DNA from 2 places in the Mammaliicoccus sp. Dog046 genome. Region 1 is predicted to be linked to the other one. Evidence: riboswitches for the same ligand, from Rfam matches in the RefSeq annotation. Region 1 holds a riboswitch; the other holds the start of a gene.

Evidence for each region. Region 1 has a riboswitch for FMN ahead of ribD (bifunctional diaminohydroxyphosphoribosylaminopyrimidine deaminase/5-amino-6-(5-phosphoribosylamino)uracil reductase RibD). Riboswitches for the same ligand answer to the same signal wherever they lie in the genome.
Region 2: it holds a riboswitch for FMN, as region 1 does, so the genes downstream of both, P3U32_RS06575 (ECF transporter S component) here and ribD (bifunctional diaminohydroxyphosphoribosylaminopyrimidine deaminase/5-amino-6-(5-phosphoribosylamino)uracil reductase RibD) in region 1, are expected to answer to the same signal.

What each region holds. Positions count from the first base shown of each region.
Region 1 is NZ_CP120131.1:987,655-993,961, reverse strand. It holds gene P3U32_RS05080 (proline dehydrogenase family protein) at 30-1,034, shown strand; gene ribE (6,7-dimethyl-8-ribityllumazine synthase) at 1,095-1,565, opposite strand; gene ribB (3,4-dihydroxy-2-butanone-4-phosphate synthase) at 1,586-2,758, opposite strand; gene P3U32_RS05065 (riboflavin synthase) at 2,769-3,401, opposite strand; gene ribD (bifunctional diaminohydroxyphosphoribosylaminopyrimidine deaminase/5-amino-6-(5-phosphoribosylamino)uracil reductase RibD) at 3,406-4,452, opposite strand; FMN riboswitch at 4,600-4,731, opposite strand; gene P3U32_RS05055 (FAD/NAD(P)-binding protein) at 4,814-6,307, opposite strand, start outside.
Region 2 is NZ_CP120131.1:1,291,889-1,298,195, reverse strand. It holds gene P3U32_RS06595 (LysM peptidoglycan-binding domain-containing protein) at 1-203, opposite strand, end outside; gene P3U32_RS06590 (RecQ family ATP-dependent DNA helicase) at 302-1,678, opposite strand; gene P3U32_RS06585 (helix-turn-helix domain-containing protein) at 1,668-2,615, opposite strand; gene P3U32_RS06580 (ferredoxin) at 2,720-2,968, shown strand; gene P3U32_RS06575 (ECF transporter S component) at 3,093-3,644, opposite strand; FMN riboswitch at 3,723-3,852, opposite strand; gene P3U32_RS06570 (ATP-binding protein) at 3,927-5,669, opposite strand; gene P3U32_RS06565 (response regulator transcription factor) at 5,669-6,307, opposite strand, start outside.

The sequences.
Region 1 (6,307 bases):
TTAATTTATATTTTTAAGGAGGACTTGCTATGCCTGTTGTAAAAGATTTCTTCATCGCATTATCTAACAATAAATTCCTAAATGAATCTGCTAAGAAAATGGGTCCTGCACTAGGTGCAAACAAGGTTGTAGCCGGAGTTGATATTGATTCAACGATCGATACGGTTGAAAAACTTAACAAAAGAGGAATGACCGTTACGTTAGATAATCTAGGCGAATTTGTAACATCACGCCAGGAAGCACTTGAAGCACAACAAAATATTGTCGAAGTGATGCGTCGTGCTTATAATGCCAATATTAAAGCACACGTATCTATAAAATTAACACAACTTGGTGTGAATATCGACAAAGAATTTGCCTATAAGAATACGCGTGAAATTTTATTAAAAGCATCTGAATACGGTAATACATTTGTAAATATCGATGCTGAAAAATATGAAGATCTAGTTGGAATTACAGAAACACTAGATAAATTAAAAGGTGAATTCGATAATGTTGGTACTGTTATTCAAGCTTATTTATATGATGCGATTAATATCATGGATAAATACTCAGATGTTAGATTACGTTTAGTGAAAGGTGCATATAAAGAAGCAGCACATATTGCATACCAATCAAAAGAAGAAATAGATGCGAATTATATCAAACTGATTGAAAGAAGGTTATTAACTTCTCATGCTTTCACTTCAATTGCTACACATGATCACAATGTTATTAATCATGTTAAACAATTTGTTGAAAAGCATAACATCGACAAAGATAAATTCGAATTCCAAATGTTATTTGGTTTCAGAACTGATTATGCATATGAACTTGCTAAAGAAGGTTATCAATTCTGTATGTATGTTCCATTTGGCCAAGATTGGTTCGGATACTTTATGAGAAGACTTGCTGAAAGACCTCAGAACATGAATTTAATGTTATTAGATATTCTTCATCATAAAAACACAAAAAAAGTTGCTATTGGTGCTGGTGTTGTCACTTCCGCTTCGTTAATTGCAGCAAGTAGCATTGCATTATTTAAGAAAAAATAATACATATAAAGGGTGAACACAAACGCGATAATGCGTTCATGTTCACCCTTTATTTTTTACTTATAGTTGACTATCGATATTTTTAATTAAGTTAGCCATTTCAATTGCTGCTAATGCGGCATCTCCGCCTTTATTACCAGCTTTTGTTCCTGCTCTTTCAATTGCTTGTTCAATTGTTTCAGTTGTTACAACACCGAATATAACTGGAACACCAGTTGAGTCATTTACTTTTGATACGCCTTTAGCAACTTCATTACATACATAATCATAATGTGTAGTTGCCCCTCTTATTACACATCCTAAAGTAATTACTGCATCGTATTTTTTTGATTCAGCTAATTTTTTTGCTACTAATGGAATCTCAAATGCGCCTGGTACATATGCAACATGGATTTGATCTTCTTCCACATTGTGACGTACTAATGTATCTTTCGCGCCATCTAATAATCTACCTGTGATAAAGTCATTAAATCTACCTACAACGATTGCTACTTTTAAATCTGATCCATTCATTTTACCTTCAAAGTTCATTTTTAATTTCTCCATTCTGTTTATAGTAAGTGACCCATTTGGTCTTTTTTTGTATTTAAATATGATTGATTCGTTTTATTAGCTGGTATAACAACTGGTACTCTATCTGATATGCGAATACCTAAATCTTGAATTTGTTGAAATTTATCTGGATTATTGCTAATTAATCTAATTTCTTCTATATTAAAGTATTTCAAAATTTGACTTGCCTCAGTATAATCTCTTAAATCAGCCGCAAACCCTAAAGCTTCATTGGCTGTAACTGTATCATAACCTTGCTCTATTAATTCATAAGCTTTTAATTTATTAATCAGTCCAATGCCGCGACCTTCTTGTGGTAGATATAAAATCATTCCACCATGTTCTTGAATATATTTCATAGCATATTCTAACTGTTCTCCACAATCACATCTTGCACTATGGAAAATATCACCTGTTACACATTCAGAATGAATACGCACATTCATACCGTCATGAATTTCACCAGATACGATTGCTAAATACTCTTTATCATCTAGTTCTGAAGTGAAACCATACATATCAAATGTACCAAAGGCAGTTGGCAATTCTATTTTTGATTCAAAATGAACGATTTGATCGTGTATTTTTCTATATTGAACTAAATCATCTATTGTAATCATTTTTAATTGGTGTTTCAGTTTGAATTCGTATAAATCTTCACGATGTGCCATTGTTCCATCATCATTCATAATTTCACATATTGCTCCAGCAGGTTTAGCACCTGACAATCTTGCTAAATCGACGCAAGCTTCTGTATGCCCAACTCTTTCAAGTACTCCATTATCTTTAGCAATCAATGGGAAAATATGACCAGGTCGTACAAATGCATCTGGTGATGTTTCATTTACAAGACCTTTTATTGTATCTGTTCTTTCAAATGCGCTAATGCCAGTTGTTGAAGATATGTGATCGACACTTACTGTAAATGCAGTCTTAAATTTATCATTCGTTTGAGACATTAAATTCAAGTTCAATTGTTCTGCGATTTCATTACTAACCGGTGCACATATTAAACCTCTTGCATAAGTAGCCATAAAATTAATCGTATCAGCAGTTAAATACTCTGACACTGCAATAAGATCACCTTCATTTTCTCTATCTTCATCATCTACAACGATGATTGGTTTGCCTAATTTCAAATCTGCTATTGCTTCTTCGACTTGATCAAACATATTATGCCTCCTAAAATCCTAAATTAACTAAACGTTCTTTAGATATATTTGTATTACTTTGCTGTGTGATCTTTTGTACATATTTAAAAAGTAAATCCGTTTCGATATGAACTTCGTCACCTTGTTTTTTATTGACGAAGATCGTTCTTTCACGTGTTTCAGGAATTAAATGAATTTCAAAGGAATGTTGATTTAATTTGAAAATAGTTAAACTAATGCCATCAACTGTAATGGATCCTTTATCAATCATTTGTTGAATTAAATCGTCATTGATTGATATTTCAATAATCCATTCATCATTTCGTTTTGTAATTCGCTTTATAGTACCTTTACCATCTACATGTCCACTCACAAAATGACCACCAAACCTGCCGTTTGCGAGCATCGCTCTTTCAAGATTTACTTTGTCATTGATTGTTAAACGTTCTAAATATGTGACTGAAATCGTTCCTGTAATCACTTCAACAGTAAATACAGATGCGTTTTGTTCTGTAACAGTAAGACAAACGCCATTAACCGCTACAGAATCACCTAATGATAAGTCGTCTGTAATTTCAGGGGCATAAATTGAAATTGATTTTACACCACTTTTAGTATTTACGTTTTTAATTACACCAACTGTTTCGATAAGTCCAGTGAACATTGTTTCACTTCTTTCCCAAAATTATTTTAAGATCTCCATCAATAATTTCTGTTGATATAATGTTAAATAATTTGCTGTTGGATAAAGGATTTATTTGATCAGTTTTATAATATTGATACTTTCCTTGACCGCCAATCATTTTCGGGGCTTGATAAATAACTAACTGGTCTACTAATGATTGTTCTATAAATTGAGATATCAGGTTTGGACCTGCCTCAACCATCACTTTTGCATAACCATCTTTATATAATTGTTGCAAGACTGTTTTTAATTCAGATAAGTCACAGACCTTAACTTCTATATTTTGATTCGTATTTACTTTAAATTGATCGTGATCCGTTATGACTGTAACTGGATTTGTACTATCTTTGAAGATTTCAAGTTCCTCACTAAATTCAGATTGTCGTGTGAGTATCATTCGCTTTGGTTCCTTTAAATCTGCATTACGTGTTGTCAATAAAGGATTATCTTCTCGTACCGTCATTCCACCAGTTATAATCGCATCATGTTCACTTCTTAATTGTAATACGTCTGTCTTAACTGCTTTATTTGTAATCCATTTACTTTCTTTATCATCTGTGGCCACTTTCCCGTCTAAACTTGTTGAAACCTTTAAAGTAACAAACGGTAATTGAGTTTCCTGCTGATTAAAGAAATCTTTGTAAAGTTCTTCTGCTCTATCCGAAGGTGCGTGCGTCACTTTCACACCTGCATCCTCTAACATTTGATGTCCACTATTAGCTAAAGATTTATCTTTCACTGCATAGACAACATCAACAATGCCATTATCGATAATTGCTTTCGAACAAGGCGGCGTCAATCCGTAATGAGAACAAGGTTCCAATGAAACATAAATCGTTGCATCTACTGCTTCTTCTCCAGCCATTTTCAATGCTTGGATTTCAGCATGCGCCTCACCTTTCTTTAAATGAGCACCAAAACCAATAATTCTATTGTTTTTAACGATTACTGCACCTACAGATGGATTTGTACTCGTTTGACCTTGTAATCGTTCAGCAAGATCAATCGCAAAATCTAAATATTGATTCATTATCGTCCCTCCTATAAATTATAAAAAAAGACACCGAAATAGTTTTCGGTGTCTTGGGAGAGAAATGTATCAAGAAATAAGCCTTTATCATAAATAAAGACATTTACATTAATGTATAACGAAATAAGCGTAAAATTACGCTGTCGTTTATTCTTTCTCCCATCCAGACTATACTGTCGGCTTCAGAATCTAACTGAATCAGCCATAAATAAAATTCATTTATGGGTCGCGGGCTTATATACCGCCGGTTGGGAATTTCACCCTGCCCCGAAAGAATATTATTAAATTTTATATCAGCAATTACTGATGTAGTCATTCTATACCAAATTACTAGAAAATTCAAATGAATGTTCTTAAAAAATTATTTCTTTTTCGATTTATTTTTTTTAGTCTTTTTATTTTTCTTTGATTTTTTATGCTTTTTGTTTTCTTTTTGAACAGTAAAATTTTCATAAAATGCTGTTGAAGCATGAACTGTTTGCTCAACTAATAACGATACACCATTCATATCAAAATGAACGCCACTTGTTAGTTGCCCGATCACTTTAATATTATTTAATGTGCCATATTTAGGACTAATCACTTCATTTGAATACGGTTTAACGAGAATACCACCAAATGGATGTGGTGCAACGATTTGTTTATTTTCAAGATCTTTAATAAAGTGTTCACCGTTTTCTAATTCATTTAACTGTGTTTTAGGACCAGAAGCATTAATGACATAATGATAACGGTCTTCAATGTCCTCGTTTTCAAATTTCAACCTGAATTTACCGTAATATTTCCTCACATTTTCTAGACCTTCTTTAACAATCAAATCACCATTCTCAATCCATTCAATGAGTTGTTTTGCTGTAGATTGTGGCATTGGATTGGTATTACGTTTAATGTGATGTCCATACTTAGAAATAAATTGTGATTTATCTTCTAATGTTAAAGCATTCCAAATTGGTACTATTTGATGTTTAAATTCAGTCATAAATGCTTGGAATTGCCCTACCTCATCTTCATGCCTCATATCATATTTCATATTATAAACGTTGTCTCTTTTAAATCGATAAAGCAATTTTTTAAAGTTAATATTTTGGTGTTCACATTCTTTCTCAAATAAATCATCAACATCTTCTAAAGTTAAAAATCCGTCATTTTTCTTTTTTAATACCTCTACTTGTTCAGCATTAATATATTTCATTTCAATATGATGTCTCGTTCCTCTAACTGTTGGGAATTGCGCATTTCTTGAAGTGACCACTATTGGGAATTTTTGATGATTGTCCATGACGTATCTAATAACATCAATCGCACTTAATCCTGTACCAACAATGACAATATCATCTTTTTCATTTACATCACGTAATGATTGGGTTGTTGGATATGGAGATGATATATATCCTTGTAATCCTGACAGTTCAAACGGATCTTTATACGGTAATACGCCTATAGTGATAAAGACATAATCATATTGTTTCTTATGAGCCGATTCGCCTTCTTTATAACAAATTTCAAATGGTTTATTCCCCCATTTATTTTCTTTCTCAATAACATAACAACTTTCAACTTTATGATTATGCATAAAAATATTATCGTTTTTATTTACTAATTCATTCAAGATTGATTTCATGTAATGCCCGAAAACGAATCTCGGTAAATACTTAGATTTCCCATAATCAAAAGTATCATTTTGTTTATACCACTTTTTAAAATCCTTCTCGTCATTTGGATTTAAAGTCATTTGATTAGCTGGTAAATTAATGAGCAATTTCTCACTGTCATTTTGAAAAGGTTTCCCCATTCCCATATCTTCGCGATTATCATATATATCGACAGTTATATTTTTAAATTGTTTATGCTTACT
Region 2 (6,307 bases), 300 kb from region 1:
AAAGCACCTCTAGGTGGATACTGTTGATCTTGCTTATTCCTTTGCTTATCATCTTGTTTTGTTTCTTCTAAATCTTTCCGATTTGATTGACTGTTCAAGTTTGTCTCTTCGGTGTTTTTAACTTCATCATTTACCTTGTCTTCAGGTTTTCCTATCGGTTGACGACTTTTTTCAAATTCGTCTTTAAAATTATCTTTAGACAATAAACTCACCTCATCATTATCTGTTTTATTTAAAATATAAATCTCATATTGAATTATACTTCATTATATCCCTGTTCAACTTATCAAGTAAAGCAATCCTAACAAAATATTGCATTTAACCTATTTTCATATGTTGTTCTTCGTTTTACCTCAGCAATATTAGGTTCTTTTAATAAATTTACATTTTCACAATTGTCACAACACGATTCATTTTGGACAATATTTTCATTAAAATAGTTCATTAAGTATGTTCTTCGACATTTATCTAAATATGCATAGTTTTTCATATATTGATAGGCATACAATTTTTGATTTTGTTCTGCTTGTATTTTTGATTTTAATTGATTTAAAGGATAAAGTTCAAGGAGATACTTAATACTTTGCGTTGCCTCCTCATTTAACTGATACCCTTGTTCATAAAGATTAAGCATATCAATATCAAATGCATGGTCGTTTGCTAGATGTTCTAAAATTGCTAGATCCCTAGCAGTAAATAAACTGATTGCCTGCGAGGAAAAACCATCTCTACCAGCTCTGCCTACTTCTTGTACATATTTAGAAGGTGACGTTGGTAAATGATAATGAATAACAGTTCGTACATCGGGCTTATTTATTCCCATACCAAAGGCACTCGTTGCGACGATTATTTTGATATCATTACTTATGAATTGTGTTTGAACTGTCGTTCTTTCTTGATAATCTAAATCCCCATGATATATCCCAGTAAGATAACCTTGATTATAAATACGTTCAGCTAATTCGTGACATTTTTTCTTAGAGGATACATAAATGATGGTAGGACCAGATTCTTTTATCATGTTCAATAAATAACTATCTTTATCTTCTTCATTTTCAAAATTAAAATGATGATAAGCAATATTTTGACGGTTTAAAGTTTCAACATGTGTAATAAATTCTCTTTTAGTTATTTCTTTAATGTCTTCCATCATTTTAGAAGTTAACGTCGCAGATAATGCTATAACTTGTGAGCTATTGAAGAATGTTGTCACTTTAGACACAAGCGCATAATGTGGTCTAAAATCAAACCCCCATTCACTTAAACAATGTGCTTCATCTAGAACAATATATTGAAATGCCAAACGCTTAAAATGTTTGAAATTATGTTCTTCATATATAAATTCTGGACTACAAAATATAAATTGATATTTATCTAACTGATTAAATATTTCTTGTTTTTCATCTCTTTCTAGTGCTGAGTGAATTGCGACTACATTTTTCTCGCCATTTAATTTCATTTGTACAACTTGATCATCCATTAATGAAATTAAAGGTGAGATAATCAGTACTCTTCCACCAGTGATATATGCTGGTAATTGATAGCACAAACTTTTTCCGGCACCAGTTGAAAGTACGCTTAACACATCATTTCCGTCTAATATACTTGTAACAGTTTCTTCTTGTCCTTGCCTAAAAGTTTCATAACCAAAATATTTTTTTAGTTCTTCATGTAACATTTAAACCCTCCATTGCATATATGGCATACATCAATTTAAGTTCAAAATAATCTATGTCGTTCGTGTTTTCATAATAATATTTTAATGATTGATTGGGCATTTGTTCAAACACTTTTATAAATTGATTGTATTTTTCATTACTGATAAACAGATTTTTATTTGTTAAGTAACCTTTAATATACATTTCAACAATATGATCATGTATCGTATGTGTCTTTACTCTTTTTATATCTGCTAATTGAGCAATATCTTGTGTTTTCTGAAGTAATTGATATGTAGTTACCGTTTGTTGATGAAGTAAAGGTAAATGTTTTATTTGAGAAAGTACTGGATATTTCATTTCATCACTTATACTCACTTGCACAAACTGATATTCTTCTAACAAGTGACACCCCAACGAATGTAATGATATATCTTCCAATAAAGCAATTTGTTCAAGTGTATAAGGTGTTTCACGATAACCAGCAAGTAAGTAATGCAAGTACACATGATTAAATTCATCATTGCTGTCTTTAAAGAGTTGATATACTTCATTTATAAAATCATCTTCACGATGATCTTTAATTGCTATGTAAATTTTCTTTGCTTCATGTTGAATTGATTTATTGTTAAATAAAGGTTGATAAGTCGTTTGTTCATGCTTTTTTTGACTCACCATTTGAATTAATAGTAATAAAGTACCCACTGTTTCAACAGCCTGACTATAAAAGTAATTCCCGATTATAGGCTGAACTTGATTGTTACTAGATTGTTCAACAATATTTTCGAAATCATCATATTTTAAATTAGGTAAACATCCATAATATAATTTTAAATGTTCTATAGTAGCATCGAAGTATGTTTGATGCGTCTTCTTGCCAACCAAAATGTTGTAAATACTTTTATCCGTTTTTTGTTCGTGTTTCATTGAAAGAGCTTTTAAAACTATTTCTTGCACAGTTCTCACCTCATTTGATATAAAAGTGTTGAAAAAAAGAATGGTTATCACTAAAATAGGTATGTATGATAAGTGTAGCACGTTTTTTAAAGGAGGCGAAAATTTTGGCTAAATACACAATTGTAGATATGGATACGTGTATCGCATGTGGTGCATGTGGTGCAGCTGCCCCTGATATATATGATTATGATGATGAGGGTATCGCCTATGTGATATTAGATGATAATAAAGGAATCGAAGCTGTCCCTGAAGAATTACTTGAGGATATGGAAGATGCTTTTGAAGGTTGCCCTACTGACTCAATTAAGATTGCAGATGAATCGTTCGATGGAGATGCACTTAAATTCGAATAACATAGATTACTTTAAATTATAACACCAAACCGTAGTATACAAACTGACGATTTGGTGTTTTTGTTATATGAAAATATAAAACCGCCAATGACATTAAACAGTTTTAAAGTCATTGGCGGTTATTTTATTTATGGATGACCGTTCTCAATTTATCGATAATAAGGATAAATATCACCGATATGATAATACCTTTTATTAAATTGAAAGGTATAATACCAGCAGATACAATCATTTTTAAATTATTTGCTACATCAGCTAAATTCATTATTTGACCATATAAAGGTAATAACACAAAATAGTTCATGATACTCATAAATAAAGTCATTAATAATGTCCCGATGATTAATCCATATCCCATAAACGATTTCGTTTTTTTGATTTTATAGAAATAATATGTTGGTAACAACAAACAAACTGAAGCTAAAAAGTTAGCTGTATTTCCAACGGGTTCGTGTGAAACGATTAAAAAGTTTAAAATATTTTTAAATAAAGCCACTAATATTCCTGATACTGGTCCAAATGCAAATGTTGCTACAAGGACAGGTACATCACTAAAATCCATTGTTAAATATGGTGGAATAAATGGAAGTGGGAACTTCAAAAACATTAGTATAAAGCTAATTGCAATTAACATACTTACAGTGAGTAAGCGTTTCGTACTGTTTTGGTTTGACATGATAGACTCCTCCTATTCATCTCGCAAGAATAGGAGGAAAAAATCGCAAAATAAACCTAACAGCAGTTAGATTTTTTCCTCCATCTTCTCCCATCCAGACTTTAACTGTCGGCCTTAGATTTTCACTAAGTCAGCCATTTTGTTTTCACAAATTGGGTCGCGGGCTATAACCGCCGGTATGGAATTTCACCAAACCCCGAAGATGAATGTTATTAAATTTTTATTTTACGTATAGTATATTAGCATACCATGCAATTTTTTACATTAAATAAACTCATGAATTTAAAATTTAGGTAATTTTATTATAAATTGAGTACCTTTACCTTCAGTACTTTCTACATGAATCGTACCATTATGAGCATCTGTTATTTTTCTAACTATAAATAATCCTAACCCTGTACCGTGTTTCCCTCGCGTGCGAGAAGCATCTACTTTATAGAAACGATCGAAAATTTGTTCCAAATGTTCTTTCGCTATACCTACACCAGTATCAGTAACAGTGATTTTGAAATGATCGTCTGCAGTATCATTAAATACCACATTAATCGCATCATCTTTATGTGTATAACGGATGGCATTATCAATTAAATTCGTTAATATTTGTTCAATTCTATCACTATCACCAAACCAATTTTCTGCTTCACCGACATGCTTCACATTCAAATTCAATCCATTTTCTCTTGCTTGTGGTAAGAATTTCGTATCAATTTTGTTAATGAGACTCGTAATATTAAATGATTCTAAATTAACTTTAATACCTTCTGCATCCATTTTCGCTACTTCTAATAATTCATTAATTAAACGACTTAAACGTTTTGATTCATCTAAAATAATATACAAGAAGTCATCGACGTCTTTTTTATCAGTCACAACACCATCGACAATTGCTTCAGTATAACCTTGTAACATAGAAATTGGCGTACGCAATTCATGTGACACACTCGCGATAAAGTCTTTTTTCATTTGATCCATATGATGTTCTTCTGTCATATCTCTAATGATGACCACGATTCCTGAAGAACCGTCATTTTGAATACTTTCGATATAAGTTGAAATAACAACATAGTATTTATGACCTAACTCATACTCATGAAATTGAGTGTTTTTCGTTCTAAATGTATCGTTTCTTTGAATTGATAAATCAATATGATCGAATTCTTTCACTTCATTTAAAAATACATCGGCCTTAGTATTTGAGATGATAATCTCATTTTTATTATTGATACCTAGTACACCATCTATCATTGAATCAATTAACTTTTCTTGAATGTTGTTTTTCGATTTAACATCATCGATATTTTTTCTAATATCTTTACTCATCTTGTTAAATGCTAGTCCGAGTTCTCCAATTTCATCTCTTGAATTAACAGGTACTTTTTCAGTGTAATGCCCTTTCGCTACTTTGAACGCAGCATGCTTCAATTGAATGAGTGGTTTTGTAATTTTACTTGATAAGAAGAAAGCAAATACTGTACTAACTATTAATAATATAATAGCTGCTATGAGTATACTCAGTGTAACTACATGTTGCGCTTCATTGATTGAATTGATATCTTGAAATAAAAATATACCTGCATTATCACCATGAAAAGCTTGTGATGGATAACCTAGTAATAAATAGCGATGTTTTTCACCGTTATAACTTAAATTAATTTCTTTTATAACATGTTTATCACTTGTAAACACTTTATCAAATGCGTGGTTTGTTTTTATTTCATGATTCATCACTTCTTTTAAAGGATCATCTGAACTTTTCGTTAAATCATTTCTATCTTTAACAATGATGAGTCCAGCTGGATCTTCAACTAATACTTTTGCGTAATCGATAGCAGAGTCTTTTTCGTGAGAATTAAGAAGTAGCCTTTCAATTTTCGTAGCGTCATTATATAAATTTTCACCGGTTGAAGATGTATTATAAGATTGTAAAAATGTAATAAGAAAGCCACTTAATAAAAGTAAAACTGTCGTTACTATTAAAATAATAGATAACCACAGTTTTACAACAACACTATTTAACCGATTCATTATTCAGGAACCTCAAATTTATATCCAACGCCCCATACAGTATGAATCATTTGCGCTGCTTCTTCAGATACACGATTTAATTTCTCACGTAATCTCTTAACATGTGTATCTACAGTTCTTAAATCCCCATAAAATTCATAATGCCATACTTCTTTCAATAATTGTTCTCGATCGAAGACTTTGTCAGGCGATTTTGCTAAATACAATAATAATTCATATTCTTTAGGTGTTAAATTCACTTCTTTTTGATCAGCTAACACGCGATGTGCATCGTTATCAATAACTAAGTTTTCAAAGACAATTAAATCTTTGGCAGTATTCGATTGACTAACCATCGTGTGATTTGTAGCACGTCTTAATAGTGCCTTAACGCGTAACACAACTTCTCTTGGGGAGAATGGCTTAACGATATAATCGTCTGCTCCTGTTTCGAATCCTTCGACTCTATTATTTTCTTCACCTTTTGCTGTAAGCATAATAATTGGTGTCGATTTAGATTCTCGAATTCTTTTGCATACTTCCAGACCATCCATTTCAGGTAACATTAAATCTAATAGTATACAGTCATAATTTTCATTTAAAGCTTTATCCAGTGCAACAACACCATTTTCAGCTTCATCTGTTTCGTAACCTTCTCT